Regions from separate parts of the Streptomyces sp. NPDC088254 genome, predicted to be linked through region 1. Evidence: riboswitches for the same ligand, from Rfam matches in the RefSeq annotation. Region 1 holds a riboswitch; each other region holds the start of a gene.
The links. A riboswitch is a leader RNA that binds a small molecule or an ion and turns the genes downstream of it on or off. The one in region 1 is predicted to bind cyclic di-AMP.

Region 1 (3,972 bases):
GCGTGGGGATGCCCTCCCGCAGGTCCGTCCCGGGCGTCTTGCCCGACTCGCGCGAGTCCGAGGCGATGTCCAGGACGTCGTCCGCGAGCTGGAAGGCGACCCCGAGCCGCTCCCCGTACTGGGTGAGCACGTCGACGACCGTCTCGTCTGCGCCGGACATCATCGCGCCGAAGCGGCACGCCACCGCGACCAGCGAGCCGGTCTTGCCGCCCAGCACGTCGAGGTAGTGCTCGACCGGGTCCCGGCCGTCCGTCGGACCGGCCGTCTCCAGGATCTGGCCGGTGACCAGCCGTTCGAACGCCTCCGCCTGCACCCGGACCGCCTCGGGCCCGAGGTCGGCGAGGATGTGGGAGGCGCGGGCGAAGAGGAAGTCGCCGGTGAGCACCGCGACCGAGTTGCCCCACCGTGTGTTCGCGCTGGACACCCCGCGCCGCACCTCGGCCTCGTCCATCACGTCGTCGTGGTAGAGCGTGGCCAGGTGGGTCAGCTCGACCACCACGGCGGACGGCACGATGCCCGGCGCGTGCCGGTCCCCGAACTGCGCCGACAGCATCACCAGCAGCGGCCGGAACCGCTTCCCGCCCGCCTTCACCAGATGCTGCGCGGCCTCGGTGATGAAGGGGACCGCACTCTTGGTGGCCTCGAACAGGCCTTCCTCGACAGCCGCCAATCCGGCCTGGACATCGGCTTCCAGAGCCTGGTCCCGCACGCTCAGCCCAAACGGCCCGACGACGGTCACGAGGGGTCTCCTGTCTGCTGGTGTCCGCTGGCGCTCACACGGTTTGTCGATAGGTCGCCGACATCACTCAAGTCAGCGTATCCGGTCATGTTTCGATCACCGATAAGCCCCCACGCCCCCCGGCCCCACGTCGCCCGACCGGGAGAGGCCGCGTCCGGCTCGCGAAGCGCCGGTACCCCGGAAACCTCCCCTCCACCCCGTCGGCCGACGACGTCCCCCGGTGTGCCGAATCTCACGACGCTCACTAAATAAATCGGAACCTGAGCAGCAAATCAGACATTCCGCTCCGTGAATTCCATCGGATTTCGCTCACGCCCTTTTAAAAGCGACTTGGAACTTGATGTCCGTTTTAGTCGGTCTTGTCATCGCGGGTGAGTTGGCTCACTTTCCCCTCGGAGGTGCAGGAATCCGCCGACCCCCGGATCCCCCAGCGCGTCACGCGAGTTGACGCTTGCCGAATGCAAAGGATCAAGCGCCCCATAAACACCAGACCAAGGTCAATAGGGGTTTTCCGTGATTCCGACACTTGTTTCGGACATGTGCTCTCGCATACGTTCCCGGCCAGCCGGACAGACGCCTCATCCTGCCGCCGTCCGGCGACTCCCATCGACGAACCACTCGCGCACGGCAGGAGCGGGGGACCCAGGCAGAACGCCGGACCGGAGTACGTCACGCACGTACCGGGCCGGCTCGGGGTGAAGTCGTGTCGCCGTACCCCACGGCGCCGACCGGGCAGCTCCCGCCCGAACCCGACAGCTCACCCCGCAGGCGCCGGAGAGGAACGCCCCCATGTCCGCTGCCACTCAGCACCGCCGCCGCTTCACCCGCGCCATCGCAGTCGCCTGCGCCGGCGTCGCCGCTCTCGCCCTCCCCATCGCCGGAGCGAGCACCGCCTCGGCCGCCACCACCGCCGTCCCCGAGACCACGCTCGCCGGCTACCCCAACAACCTGGACGGGTGGATCCGCCAGTCGCTCGCCATCATGGCCGAGAAGAAGATCCCGGGCACCTATCACGGCATCTACCGCAACATCATCCGCGAGTCCTCGGGCAACCCGAACGCCATCAACCTGTGGGACTCCAACGCGGCCAAGGGCACCCCGTCCAAGGGGCTGCTCCAGGTCATCGACCCGACCTTCGCCGCGTACCACGTCGCCGGCACCGCGTACGACCCCTACGACCCGGTCGCCAACATCACCGCCGCCTGCAACTACGCGGCGGCCCGGTACGGCTCCATCGACAACGTCTTCGGCGCGTACTAGACGTACCCCTAGGGCCCGGAGACCCGCAGTACCCGGAGCTCCGTGGACACGTAGGGCCCGTAGCCCCGTAGGGCCCGTGCGCCTAGGGGAAGAGTCGTTCGAGGACGACGGCCACGCCGTCGTCCTCGTTCGACGCCGTCACCTCGTCGGCCACCGCCTTGAGCTCGGGATGGGCGTTGGCCATCGCCACGCCACACGCCGCCCAGTCGAACATGGGGATGTCGTTGGGCATGTCGCCGAAGGCGAGCGTGTCCTGAGGCCGCAGACCGAGGTGCTCGGCGGCCAGGGCGAGTCCCGTCGCCTTGGTGACGCCGGACGGCTGGAGTTCCACCGTGCCCGGCCCCGACATGGTGACGGTGGCGAGCGAACCGACCACCGAGCGGGCCGTCGCCGCCAACTCGTCGTCCGACAGGGTGGGATGGCGCAGCAGCACCTTGCTGATCGGCTCGCACCACAGGTCCTCCCGCGAGCCGACCCGCAGGGCCGGCAGGGTCGGGTGCGGCATCCGGTAGCCCGGCTCGATGAGGGTCAGCCCGTCGACGCCGTTCTGGTCGACGGCCGCGTACACCTGACCGACCTCGGCCTCGATCTTGCCCAGGGCCACCTCGGCCAGCTCCCGGTCCAGGGTGACCGACCACAGCAGGCGGTCCGCCGCGATGTCGTACACCTGCGCGCCCTGTCCGCACACCGCGAGCCCCCTGCTCCGCAGGATCCGCAGCAGCGGCCGCACCCGTGGCGCCGGACGGCCGGTCACCACGAGGTGACGGGCGCCGGCGGCCGCGACCCGTGCGAGCGCGTCGAGCGACCGGTCGGAGAACGTGTCGTCGTCGCGGAGCAGCGTTCCGTCCAGGTCGGTGGCGATGAGGGCGTACGCGGAGCGCGCGGCATATGCGTGAGGTGCGGCCATGACCAGAGAATACGGATCCCGGACACCCTCAACTCACCGCCGATGCAACCGCTCCCACAGGGAGGGAAAGGGCGGTTCTGCACCGGTTGGCAACAACATGGTCCGCTACCTACCGCTCGTACCGTCTGGAGCGGTACCGTCCACAGTGTCCGGGGGACTTGATCGGGGGGTCAGGTTGAACAGTGGACGTATTCGTGTGCTGGATCCGGAGGATCTCGGCGAGGGGGAACGGGAGCGGTGGCGCGTGCTGCGCGCGGCGTCGGCCGCTCCACGGAACCCCTTCATGGAACCCGAGTTCGCCGACGCCGTGGGGCGCGTGCGCCCGCGCACGCGCGTGGCGGTGGTGTACGAGGGGCGCGAACCGGTCGGCTTCCTGCCCCACGAGCGGGGCCCGCTGGGACGGGGGCAGGCCCTCGCGTACGGCGTCTGCGACGCGCAGGGGGCCGTACTGAGCCCGGGGCTCCGGCTCGACGCGGCCGAACTGATGTGCGCCTGCTCCCTGTCGAGCTTCGCCTTCGACAACCTGGAGGCGGAGCAGAACCTGTTCACGCGGTACGCGGCAGCCGAGTACGCCTCCTACGTCATCGACGTGGAGAAGGGGTACGAGACCTACGAGTCCGTCCTGCGCGCACAGTCGCCCAAGTTCCTGAGGACGACACTCGCCAAGGAGCGCAGGCTCGGCCGGCACGCCGGACCGCTGCGGTTCGTGTTCGACGAACGGGATCCCGCCGCGCTGCGCACGCTCATGGCGTGGAAGTCCGCCCAGTACCGGCGCACCGGACGCCGGGACCGGTTCGCCCGGCAGTGGATCACCCGGCTCGTGCACCGGCTCGCGACCGAGACGCGCGCCCCCGACTGCTCCGGCGCGCTGTCCGTCCTCTACGCCGGCGGGCGGCCCGTCGCCGCCCACTTCGGGCTGCGGTCGACGGCCGTCCTGGCCTGCTGGTTCCCCGCCTACGACCCGGCGTTCGCCAAGTACTCGCCGGGTCTGGTGCTGCATCTGCGGATGGCGGAGGCGGCCGCCGCCGAGGGCATCGGCCTGCTGGATCTGGGGCGCGGCGCGGCC
Region 2 (3,972 bases), on a different contig from region 1:
GTGCGCCGCTGGGCGGCCCGGGACGCGCCGAGCGGCTCCAGCAGCAGTCGCATCTCGAGCAGGTCGGCGGCCTCCTGCTCGGTCGGTTCCGCCACGCACGCGCCCGCATGCCGTCGGGTGACGACGAAGCCCTCCGCCTCCAGCGTGCGCAGCGCCTCGCGGACGGGGACGCGCGAGACTCCGTAGCGGCGGGCGAGCAGTTCCTCGGTGAGGCGGCTGCCGCGCTCGTAGACACCCGCGACGATGTCGTCCCGGATGGCCGTGCACACCGAGTGCGCCGGAATACGCATGACCGACCTCCGCCTTTGTCCCCGCGAAACGTCGACGAGTGACGTCCGTTCCGTGACTCTATTGCAATGTGCGGGAATTTCCGATGGCGGGCCGGAATCCATGGATATTTTTTGGACAGCGGAGGCGATGAAGCGGGGAAAACGGCAAAAGCCCGGCCCCCGGAGGACGCTGTCGGTGCGTGCGTCCCCCGGGGGCCGGGGCTGTGGGTTCGGTGCGCCGTGCGGCGTCAGACGTTCAGGCCGTGCTTGCGGAGATAGGCGACGGGGTCGATGTCCGAGCCGTACTCCGGGCTGGTGCGGGCCTCGAAGTGCAGGTGCGGGCCGGTGACGTTGCCGGTGGCGCCCGACAGGCCGATCTGCCGGCCCGGGGTGACCTGCTCGCCCACCGAGACGCTGATGGACGACAGGTGGCCGTACTGGGTGTACGTGCCGTCGCTCATCCGGATCACGACCTGGTTGCCGTAGGCGCCGCCCCAGCCGGCCTCGACAACGGTGCCGAGCCCGACGGCGTGCACGGTGGTGCCGCTGGAGGCGTGGAAGTCGATGCCGGTGTGGCTGCCGGAGGACCACAGGGAGCCGCCGGACTTGTAGCTCGTGGAGACGTACGAGCCGCTGATCGGCGGGACGAAGGTGTTCAGGCGCTTGCGCTCGGCGGCGCGGGCGGCACGCGCCCTGGCCGCGCGCTCCTCCCTGACCTTCATGGCTGCCATGACGGCGGCCTTCTTCACCTCGGCGGCCTCCTGGGCCGCCTGCTGCTGGGCGGCGGCCTGGTCGTCGACCTGCTGGGCGACGGAGTCGCCGACGTTGACGACCGGGACGAGGCCGGTCTGCTCGACGGAGGGCGTGGGCTCGGCGGCGACGGCGGAGCCGGAGGCGACGGTGGCGATGACGCCCGTGGTGGTCAGTGCGGCGATGCTCGCCGCGCGCGCGGAGGTGCGCCGCATCCGACCGGGACGACGGTGCTTCCCGGTGGCGCAGGTGAACGCCATGAAGTTGAGCGGTCCTTTCCTTCCCTCTCGCCTACCGGGTTAGCTGACGGGTTCGGAGCAGGAAGGTCTCCTACGGACCCCCTCGCGACTCGCGCGGGCGTCCGATTCACCCCAGGGACTTCACAGTTGGGTCCCCGGCTCCCCTGGCTCGCGCCGTACGGGGACTCGGCGATGACTGTCCGGTGCCGCGGGTGCGGCGCAGTGCCCGACGGACAGCCCGGACGAACCTAGACGGGGCCGCTGTCAATTCCCAAACAGAAGCCGCCTTTTGTAGCGCATCCCACAGGGCAGACGGGCAGTCACTCCCGCAATTCGGACATCATCCGGACAACAGGGAGTCCCGGTGACACATACGTCACCGGGACTCCAAGCGCGCGTGCGGGTGGGTCAGTCGGCCGTGACGACCTTCACCTCGCCGATGCCGAGAGCCTCGACCGGCGCCTTGATCTGCGCCGCGTCACCGACGAGCACGGTCACCAGACGGTCCACCGGGAAGGCGCTCACGGCGGCCGCGGTGGCCTCCACGGTGCCGGTGGCGGCGAGCTGCTGATAGAGCGTCGCCTGGAAGTCGTCCGGCAGGTGCTGCTCGACCTGGTCGGCGAGCGTGGCGGCGACGGCCGCGGCGGTCTCGTACTTCAGCGGCGCCACGCCGACGAGGTTCTGCACGGCGACGTCGCGCTCGGCGTCGGTCAGCCCGCCCTCGGCCAGGGTGCGCAGCACCTTCCACAGGTCGTCCAGCGCGGGGCCGGTGTTCGGGGTGTCGACCGAGCCACTGATCGCGAGCATGGCGGCGCCCGAGCCGTCCGGAGCGGACCGCAGGACCTGCCCGAAGGCGCGCACGCCGTAGGTGTAGCCCTTCTCCTCGCGCAGGACGCGGTCCAGACGGGAGGTGAGGGTGCCGCCGAGGCAGTACGTGCCGAGCACCTGCGCGGGCCACACGCGTGCGTGCCGGTCGGGTCCGATACGGCCGATCAGCAGCTGCGTCTGGACGGCGCCGGGGCGGTCCACGATGACGACCCGGCCGTTGTCGTCGGCGGTGACCGGCGGCACCGGGCGCGGCTGCGCGGCGGAACCCGTCCACGTGCCCAGGGTGTCGCCGAGGAGCGCCGCCAGGTCGACGTCGGTGAGGTCGCCGACGATCACGGCGGTGGCCGTGGAGGGGCGGACGTGCTTCTCGTAGAAGGCGCGCACGGCCGCGGAGTCGATGTTCTCGACCGTCTCCGCGGTGCCCTGACGGGGGCGCGACATGCGCGCGTCGGCCGGGAACAGCTCCTTGGAGAGCTCCTTGGCCGCACGCCGGGAGGGGTTGGCCAGCTCGTGCGGGATCTCGTCCAGGCGGTTGCGGACGAGGCGCTCGACCTCGCTGTCGGCGAACGCGGGCGCCCTGAGGGCATCGGCGACCAGGCCGAGGGCCTTGGCCAGCCGGGAGGCGGGCACCTCCAGGCTCACGCGGACGCCGGGGTGGTCGGCGTGGGCGTCGAGGGTGGCGCCGCAGCGCTCCAGCTCGGCGGCGAACTCCTCGGCGGAGTGCTTGTCGGTGCCCTCGGAGAAGGCGCGCGCCATGATCGTGGCGACGCCGTCCAGGCCGGCCGGCTCGGCGTCCAGGGGCGCGTCGAGGAGGACTTCGACGGCGACGACCTGCTGGCCGGGGCGATGGCAGTGCAGGACGGTCAGCCCGTTGTCGAGGTTTCCGCGCTCGGGCGCCGGGAACGCCCACGGCTTGGCGTCGCCCGCCTGCGGCTGGGGGTGGAAGTCCATCGTGGCGAGCTCGGTCACTTGGTCGCCTCCTCGTCGTGGTCGTCGGCGGTGGTCGCGGCGCCGTCGGCGCTCTCCGTGCCCTCGGTGGGCTCCGTGGGCTCGGTGGGCTCCGTGGGCTCGGTGGGCTCCGTGGGCTCCGTGGGCTCGTACACCAGCACCGCGCGGTTGTCGGGGCGCAGCCGGGCCTTCGCGACCTCGCGAACCTCCTGCGCCGTCACGTCCAGCACGCGCTGGACGGCGGTCAGGGCGAGCTGCGGGTCGCCGAACAGCACCGCGAACCGGCACAGTTCGTCGGCGCGGCCGGCGACCGTGCCCAGGCGGTCCAGCCACTCGCGCTCCAACTGCGCCTGAGCGCGCTCCATCTCCTCGTCCGTGGGGCCCTCCTCGGCGAACCGGGCGAGCTCCTCGTCGATGGCGGTCTCGATGACGGGCACCTCGACGTCGCCGGAGGTCTTCACGTCCAGCCAGCCCAGGGAGGGCGCTCCCGCGAGCCGCAGCAGGCCGAAGCTGGCCGCCACCGCCGTGCGGTCGCGGCGCACCAGACGGTTGTAGAGGCGGGATGACTCGCCGCCGCCGAGGACGGTGAGCGCCAGGTCGGCGGCGTCGCACTCGCGCGTGCCGTCCTGCGGCAGACGGTAGGCGGCCATCAGGGCGCGCGCCGGGACCTCCTCCTCGACGACCTCGCGCAGTTGCTCGCCGATGACGTCCGGCAGGGAGCCGTCCCGGGGCGCGGGCTTGCCGTCATGGCCGGGGATGGACCCGAAGTACTTCTCGATCCAGGCGAGGGTCTGCTCGGGGTCGATGTCGCCGACGACCGACAGGACGGCGTTGTTCGGCGCGTAGTACGTGCGGAAGAACGCGCGCGCGTCCTCCAGGGTCGCCGCGTCCAGATCGGCCATGGAGCCGATCGGCGTGTGGTGGTAGGGGTGGCCCTC
Region 3 (3,972 bases), 170 kb from region 1:
GAACTCGGCGAGCGAGGCGGGCGTCTCGCTCTCCCCCGACTCCTGCTCGAACTCCAGGGCCACGGCCGCGAGTTCCTGGAGGTTCTCGATGCGAGTCTCGTCCTGCGGGTCGGTGGAGGCCTGCAACTCGGCCAGGTACCCGGTGCGTTCGAGGACCGCCTCCAGCACCGTGGCCGGTCCCGCGCCCGACTCGACGATGGTGCGCAGTTCGTCCATCAGCACGTTGAACCGCTTCACGGCGTTGGTCGACCGCGCGGCCATGCCGTAGGCCTCGTCGACGCGCTTCAGGGCCTGCGGGAAGCTGATCTTCTCGCGCTGGGACAGGGCGTCGATCATGGCCTCGGCGCGCTCGCCGATGCCGCGCTTGGGCACGTTGAGGATGCGGCGCAGCGGCACCGAGTCCTCCGGGTTGGCGAGGACCCGCAGGTAGGCCAGGACGTCCCGGACCTCCTTGCGCTCGTAGAAGCGGACGCCGCCGACGACCTTGTAGGGCAGGCCGACGCGGATGAAGACCTCTTCGAAGACACGGGACTGCGCGTTGGTGCGGTAGAAGACGGCGACGTCCTTGGCCTTCGCGTCGCCCGCGTCGGTGAGGCGGTCTATCTCGTCGGCGACGAACTGCGCCTCGTCGTGCTCGGTGTCGGCGACGTAGCCGGTGATGCGCGCGCCCTCACCCGCGTTGGTCCACAGGTTCTTGGGGCGGCGGGACTCGTTGCGCTCGATGACCGCGTTGGCGGCGGACAGGATCGTCTGGGTGGAGCGGTAGTTCTGCTCCAGCAGGATCGTCGTCGCGTCCGGGTAGTCCTCCTCGAACTGGAGGATGTTGCGGATGGTCGCCCCGCGGAAGGCGTAGATCGACTGGTCGGCGTCGCCCACGACGCACAGCTCGGCCGGCGGCACGTCGTACGTGCTCGGCGGCACGTCGACGGGGTGCTCGGGGGTGCCGACCAGCTCGCGGACCAGGGCGTACTGGGCGTGGTTGGTGTCCTGGTACTCGTCGACCAGGACGTGCCGGAAGCGGCGGCGGTAGTGCTCGGCGACGTCGGGGAACGCGCGGAGCAGGTTGACCGTCGTCATGATCAGGTCGTCGAAGTCGAGGGCGTTCGCCTCGCGCAGCCGCGACTGGTACATCGCGTAGGCCTGGGCGAGCGTCTTCTCGAAGCCGTCGGCGGCCTGGGCGGCGAAGTCCTCCTCGTCGACCAGCTCGTTCTTCAGGTTGCTGATCTTGGCGCTGAAGGACTTGGGCGGGTAGCGCTTGGGGTCGAGGTCCAGGTCGCGGCAGACCAGGGCCATCAGACGCTTGGAGTCGGCGGCGTCGTAGATCGAGAACGACGAGGTGAAGCCGAGCTTCTTGCTCTCACGGCGCAGGATGCGCACGCACGCGCTGTGGAACGTCATCACCCACATCGCGTTCGCGCGCGGGCCGACGAGCTGCTCGACGCGCTCCTTCATCTCGCCCGCGGCCTTGTTGGTGAAGGTGATCGCGAGGATCTGCCCGGGGTGGACGTCCCGCTCGGCGAGAAGGTGGGCGATGCGGTGGGTCAGCACGCGCGTCTTGCCGGAGCCCGCCCCGGCGACGATGAGCAGCGGCGCGCCGGCGTGGACGACGGCGGCGCGCTGGTTGTCGTTGAGCCCCTCCAGGAGCGCGGCGGCGTCGATGACCGGGCGGGGGGCGCCGTCGCGGTAGTGGGCGTCCCGGTCCGGGGGCACGTCGAACTTCCCGCCGAACAGATCGTCCGGAACCGACTCCGGAGTGTGATCGTCCTCGGGCGGAGGCGGGGGCTCCTCCTCGTGGCCGCGCGGGGCCTGGAGGTCCGCCAGGAAGCTGTCGTCAAAGAGGCTGCTCATCGCTCTCCGAGTCTAGGGTGCCGCACCGACAACCCGCCGCCGTCCCGGGAACATCACCACCCGGCGGGCATGGACATGCAGGATCAATCTGCCCAGAACATGAGAAAGAACATCTATCCTCCACATCAGTCACAGAACGCCAGAGACCTGACCGAGAGTCACGGAAATGTATCGGGGCATATCACCCCTCAACCTTCACAGGGGTCACAGCAGTTGGCTACCGTGCCCGGAAGGCCGTACGCCCCCCCACCGGCGAACCCCGCCGGACCGCGCGGCCTCCGCCGAGTCCGGCGCGCGCCCTCGCGGCAGCCGGAGCCGGGGACCCACCGAGACCTTGGGGTGAATCGGCCGCCCGCCCCCCGCAAGGGCGCGGCCGTAGGGCAACCCTTCCGAAGCACCCGCCCGAACCCGACAGCTGACCCGGTAGGCGGAGCACGGAAGGAGTCGCCTCCCTTGGCGTCGCAGCACCGCAAGCCACGCTCCCCGGGCACGCGCGTAGCGGGCATACGCACCCCCGCCCTCGCCACCGCCGCCCTCGCCTCCGTGGCGCTGCTCTCGCAGACGGCTCAGGCCACGCCTTCCGCCGACGGCAAGCCGAGTCTGGAGGAGGTCGAGAAGAAGGTCGGCGACCTCTACCGGCAGGCGGAGTCGGCGACCGAGAAGTACAACGCCGCCAAGGAGAGGACGGCCCAGCAACGCACGCGCGTGGACGGCCTCCTCGACGACGTCGCCCGGCGCACCGAGAAGCTCAACGAGGCGCGCGAGGAGCTGGGTTCCTTCGCCGCCGCCCAGTACCGCACCGGCGCCTCCGCGCCCGACACCGCGACCTTCCTGCTCGCGGACACCCCGCAGGACTACTTCGACCGGACGCAGCTGATGGACCGGCTGACCAGCCGCCAGAAGGAGTCGGTCGACGCCTACGTCACCGAGCAGTCGGCGACGATGAAGAAGCGGCAGGAGGCGTCCCAGAGCCTTCAGACGCTCACCGCCTCACAGAACGACCTGAAGACCGCCAAGGCCACCGTCCAGAAGAAGCTCAGCGACGCGCGCGTGCTGCTGTCGCGGCTGACCTCGCAGGAGAGGGCGCGGCTCGCCGAGATCGAGAAGCGCAAGCAGCAGGAGGCCGCGCGCAAGGCGGCGGAGCTGGCGCGGCAGCAGGCGGCGGAGCGGGCGGCGGAACGGGAGAGGAGCGCCGGCTCCTCCGGGTCGGACGCGCCGTCCGCGCCCTCGTCGCCCTCTTCGTCATCCTCGTCCCCGGCCGCCGACGCCTCCTACGGCACCAAGGCGGCGAAGGCGCTCGCCTACGCCCGCGCGCAGATCGGCAAGCCGTACGTCTGGGGGGCCACGGGGCCCGATTCCTACGACTGTTCCGGGCTCACCAAGGCCGCCTGGAAGGCCGCCGGGGTCTCCCTCCCGCGCACCACCTACGACCAGGTCGGCGCCGGCACGACGGTCTCCGTGGCCGACGCCCGGCCCGGCGACCTGATCTTCTTCTACGACGACGTCACCCACGTGGGTCTCTACATCGGCAACGGCATGATGATCCACGCGCCCAAGCCCGGGACGTACGTGCGCGAGGAGTCGGTGTTCTACGACGGGGAGTCCGCGATCCACAGCGTGGTCCGGCCGGCCTGAGCCGGGGCACGGGGGCACCGGTCGGGTGTGCCGGGCCCCTGTCCTGCCGCGTCAGGTCCAGAGCACCGCGATGAAGACGTTGGCCACGGTCAGCGCGCCGACCAGCCCGAACAGCGGCTTCTCCACGCTCTCCTCGTCCCGCTTCACGTAGACGAGGCCGAGGATCACGATCAGCAGGGCGAGCTTCACACCGATCTTGATGTTGTTGACGGCCTGGTCGTCCGCCTGGTTGAGGCCGACCAGGACGACACCGGTGACCAGCATCGTCGCCGCGCCGTGCAGCATCGCGGGGACGAAGCGGGCCGTGCCCCGGCCCATCGCCTTCATCTGGGTGAGGAAGCCGCCGAGGAGCGCGGCGATGCCGATGATGTGCAGGCCGACGAAGAGGTGGATGAGTACGTCCATGGAGCCGGATGCTAGTCAGCGGTGCGGTCGCCGCCGGACACCGGCCCACCCCTCGCGCACACCCGGTCCGCCCCCTCGTGCGGG
Region 4 (3,972 bases), on a different contig from region 1:
CCGCCCGCGCGGACCTCACCGAGCGGCAGATCGAACACGCTGTACGGGTGATCGACGGGACACGGCCGTGAGCGGGTGCGACACGGCCGTGCGCCGGGGAGAAGGGGAAGGAATCAGCGGAACGCGGCGGTGAAGCCCGTCCAGCTCTCGGGGGAGAACAGCAGGGCGGGACCGTCCGGGTCCTTGGAGTCGCGTACGGCGAGCAGGCCGGACCACGGTCCCGAGCGGGGGCGGGCCGTCTCCACGCAGTTGTTGGCCCCCGTGCTGTGGCTGCTGCGCAGCCAGCGCAGACCGTCCGGGCAGCAGAGGTCGGCGAGTTCGGTGCTGGAGGGTACGTGCCGAGGCAGTGCGGTCATGGTGCCTCCTTACACGCCGTCACCTATCGCGGCGATGTATTCCAGGGAGTCCTCGGGCGAAAGCGCGTTCGCCTGAAGGGCGTTGAAGGCCTCCGTGTAGACCCGGAGGTCTTCTTTCCGCTCGAGGTAGAGAGTACTCGTCAAGTGGTCGAGAACAACCACGTCAAGATCAGAAGTGCTCGAAAATGAGAAGACGACGAAGGGGCCGGTGACGCCGATATGTGCCCCGGCAGTGAACGGCAGTACCTGCAGCCTCACTTGGGGAAGCCGAGCCGCCTCCATCAGCCGCTCCAGCTGCCGTGCCATGACCTCGGGACCGCCCACCTCCCGGCGCAGCACCGCCTCGTCCAGCACCGCGTCCAGCTCCAGCGGCGGACGGGCCCGCAGCACCTCCTGCCGGGTCAGCCGCACCTCCACCAGCGTGTCCAGCCGCTCCTCCGGAACTCCCCCCACGGCGGCCCGGGTCACCGCGCGGGCGTACTCCGCCGTCTGGAGCAGGCCCGGGACCACGGTCGTCTCCAGTGTGCGCATCGCGCGGGCCTGGGACTCCAGGCTGATGAAGTCCCGGTAGGTGGGCGGAAGGACACCCCGGTAGGCGTGCCACCAGTGGTCCCTTCCGGCGCCGTCGTCCAGGCCGGCCAACGCGAGCATGACCTCGCGCAGTTGGGGGTCGCCCACGCCGTAGGCGTCGAGGAGTGAGCGCACATCGGCCGGTTTCGCACCGCTGGAGCCGGTCTCGATCCGGCTCACCTTCGACTGGTGCCAGCCCACGAGCCGCGCGGCCTCATCGCTCGTGAGGCCGGCCCCGGTGCGCAACGCCCGCAGTTCCGCGCCCAGTTTCCGGCGGCGCACCGCGGGACCGTGCTGCATGGAGCGCTCCTCACTCCTGGGGGCCGTGCAAATACGCTCTGCCGTAGCAGAGTTCACCGCATCGGGCGACAGATATATGCACTTCTTGGTGGATCGCCGCCCGGGCGTGAGGCGGTGATGGCACTCTGGCGACGAAGCACCAGTCCGGGACCGTACTCGAACCATCCGCACCGTGTCGGACTCCGGTCCCGTGGGAAAGGGACGACGTCGCCATGGCAGACCATCTGGAAGCCTCCCTCACTCTGCCGAGCGACCCCGCTTCGGTGTCCACGGCCCGCGCCTTCGCACTCGACACCCTCGGGGAGTGGGGACTGCCGGCGGACGCGGACGTGTCCGACACCATCCGCCTCATCGTCTCCGAACTGGCCACCAACGCCGTTCAGCACACCTTCGGGCTGTCGCCCACGTTCACGGTGGACCTCGTGCTCGACCGGGACGAGCGCCTGCGCATCGGCGTCACCGACAGCCACCCCCGCTTCCCCAGACGCCTGCCGGCCGCTGTCCAGCAGGACAACGGCCGGGGCATGGTGATCATCCGCTGTCTCACCGCCGAGCACGGCGGCAGACTCCGCGTCCGCCCCACCCGGGAGGGCGGCAAGACGGTGTCGATCGAGCTTCCGTGGGCCCTCCCGGCGGAACCGGTTCCGCCGAGCCCCGCGCCCGCGGCATGACGCGCCGGACAGGCCCTGGCGGCCGGCGGGGGGCCGAAGAGCGGGACTACTTGACCCGGCCGTACCAGACGCTCTTGGTCCAGATCTTCTGGAGCCGCACCACGTCGCCCGTCTTCGGCGAGTGCCAGATCTTGCCGTTCCCGGCATAGATCCCGACGTGGTAGACGTTCGACCCCGAGTGGAAGAACACCAGGTCTCCGGCCTTGCGGCCGGACGCCCCGATGTGGCGCGTCTTGTTGTACTGCTGGGCCGCCGTACGGGGCAGCGTCTTGCCCGCCTTCTTGTACGAGTACATCGTCAGCCCGGAGCAGTCGAACCTGTTCGGGCCGGTGGCACCGTACTTGTACGGGGATCCCTTCTTCGAGGCCGCGACCTGGAGTGCCTTCGACGCCGGCGTGGCGGCCGCGGCGTCGGCGGCGATGCCCGGAACCATGATCGAGCCGCCGACGGCGGCGATGGCGAACGCCGAGGCCGTACCGGCCCGGGCCATGAGCGACGGGACACGATTGAGCGCAGTCATGCGCAACCCTTCGTCAGCCGCCTGTGAAGGATGACCTGTCGGATTCGGGCTGACAAAGTTGCCCGGCCGCTCGCGCGGCTTCACCCCAAGGGCTGCTCGACCCGGCGCCTCCAGTGCGGAGACGACCGTGCCGGCGACCCGTCGTGCTTGGGTCCTCCACTCCTGCCGATGCACTTCTGTCGACCTGTCATCCGAACGGCGGCAGGACTCGGCGTCCGCGCGGATCGCCCCGCCGCTTGTGGCGGGGTCTTGTCGTCAGTCAGGGATCTTGGCCTATCGATGTCCGAAAATCCCAACGGAACCGGGTATTTGTGGGGTTACTCACCACTCACCTGTTCGGGTGAACAAGCTGATGATCGATCAGATGTCCGGCCGCTGTGAGCCTCCGACCAGCACCGGAATCCCTCGCGTCTCCCGCTCGGCGGTCCCGGCGCGCAACCGCAAGGGTCCATAAGGAGCAGCGACAACTCCTCCGAACAGCCGTACGCCATTTGGTCCGTTTCGGCTCCGGGCCGGACGAGGGGCGCGCCGGGCCACCCGTCCGGGTCCGGCGGGCACCCCGTCAGCCGTCCGAGAGCGGCGGCATCGCGACGCGCGCCGCCCTGCGCTCCCCGTCCAGCACGCGCAGCGCCCGCGCGAGCGTCGGCGCGTGCAGTTCGTGCTCGCCCCGCTGGTGCATCAGCGTCAGGGCGTCCCGCAGCGCCACCGCCCGGCCCACGAGCGCCTGGGCCGCGCGCAGCCCACGGTAGGTGTCCCCGTGGCGGGCGGGGTTGATGCGGCCGAGCAGGTCGACCGCCGCCAGGTAACCGTCGATCAGCTCGGCCTCTGCGCGGGTCAGCGCGGGCAGCGGCGGCAGTTCGGGCAGCATCGGCGGCTCACCTCGCGCCCGGGCCGGTCCGGCGGTCCGGCACGATCCCGTCCGCCAGTCCGTACGCCACGGCCTCCCGCGCGTCGAGGATCTGGTCCCGTTCGAGGTCCGCGGCCACCTGCCGCGGGCTGCGCCCGGTGTGCCGTGCGAGCAGCTCCTCCATCAGGGTGCGGGTGCGGATCAGTTCCTCGGCCTGGATCGCCAGGTCGCTGGGCTGCCCCCGCACCGGCTCCGGCAGCGCCGGCTGGCCGAGCACCACCCTGGCCCCCGGCAGCAGGTACCGCTTGCCGGGCGCGCCCGCCGCCAGCAGCACGGCCGCGTGGGCGCCGACCCGGCCGAGGCAGGTGGTCGCCACGTCGCAGCCGACGTACCGGAGCGTGTCGTAGAGGGCCGTCATCGCGCTGAACGAACCGCCGGTGGAATTGAGGTACAGCGAGACGTCGCGATCCGGGTCCCGGTGCTCCAGGTACATGAGCTGGGCCATCACGTCGTTCGCCGCGGTGTCGTCGACCGGCGTCCCCAGCAGGACGATCCGCCCCTCCAGGAGCTTCGAGTAGGGGTCCAGGGTCATGTACCCGGTGCCGGTGCGTTCGGTGAACTCGGGCAGGACGTGGCGGGCGAGCGGTCGGGTCATGGGTGCCCCTCCTTCTGTTCTGTACAGAACGTACAGTATGTACGTGACGTTAG

Region 2: it holds a riboswitch for cyclic di-AMP, as region 1 does, so the genes downstream of both, ACIOC0_RS21150 (M23 family metallopeptidase) here and ACIOC0_RS28530 (transglycosylase SLT domain-containing protein) in region 1, are expected to answer to the same signal.
Region 3: it holds a riboswitch for cyclic di-AMP, as region 1 does, so the genes downstream of both, ACIOC0_RS27690 (NlpC/P60 family protein) here and ACIOC0_RS28530 (transglycosylase SLT domain-containing protein) in region 1, are expected to answer to the same signal.
Region 4: it holds a riboswitch for cyclic di-AMP, as region 1 does, so the genes downstream of both, ACIOC0_RS00780 (C40 family peptidase) here and ACIOC0_RS28530 (transglycosylase SLT domain-containing protein) in region 1, are expected to answer to the same signal.

The regions. Positions count from the first base shown of each region.
Region 1 covers NZ_JBIURQ010000010.1:312,082-316,053, forward strand. The annotation lists gene ACIOC0_RS28525 (polyprenyl synthetase family protein) at 1-739, opposite strand, end outside; cyclic di-AMP (ydaO/yuaA leader) riboswitch at 1,337-1,523, shown strand; gene ACIOC0_RS28530 (transglycosylase SLT domain-containing protein) at 1,529-1,999, shown strand; gene ACIOC0_RS28535 (HAD family hydrolase) at 2,082-2,906, opposite strand; gene ACIOC0_RS28540 (GNAT family N-acetyltransferase) at 3,097-3,972, shown strand, end outside.
Region 2 covers NZ_JBIURQ010000007.1:107,661-111,632, reverse strand. The annotation lists gene ACIOC0_RS21155 (GntR family transcriptional regulator) at 1-290, opposite strand, end outside; gene ACIOC0_RS21150 (M23 family metallopeptidase) at 518-1,279, opposite strand; cyclic di-AMP (ydaO/yuaA leader) riboswitch at 1,293-1,460, opposite strand; gene ACIOC0_RS21145 (M16 family metallopeptidase) at 1,667-3,055, opposite strand; gene ACIOC0_RS21140 (M16 family metallopeptidase) at 3,052-3,972, opposite strand, start outside.
Region 3 covers NZ_JBIURQ010000010.1:143,993-147,964, forward strand. The annotation lists gene pcrA (DNA helicase PcrA) at 1-1,848, opposite strand, end outside; cyclic di-AMP (ydaO/yuaA leader) riboswitch at 2,118-2,293, shown strand; gene ACIOC0_RS27690 (NlpC/P60 family protein) at 2,302-3,483, shown strand; gene ACIOC0_RS27695 (hypothetical protein) at 3,535-3,888, opposite strand.
Region 4 covers NZ_JBIURQ010000001.1:161,502-165,473, forward strand. The annotation lists gene ACIOC0_RS00760 (8-amino-7-oxononanoate synthase) at 1-71, shown strand, start outside; gene ACIOC0_RS00765 (DUF397 domain-containing protein) at 114-356, opposite strand; gene ACIOC0_RS00770 (helix-turn-helix domain-containing protein) at 366-1,226, opposite strand; gene ACIOC0_RS00775 (ATP-binding protein) at 1,439-1,897, shown strand; gene ACIOC0_RS00780 (C40 family peptidase) at 1,944-2,417, opposite strand; cyclic di-AMP (ydaO/yuaA leader) riboswitch at 2,421-2,612, opposite strand; gene ACIOC0_RS00785 (hypothetical protein) at 2,980-3,285, opposite strand; gene ACIOC0_RS00790 (ATP-dependent Clp protease proteolytic subunit) at 3,293-3,919, opposite strand.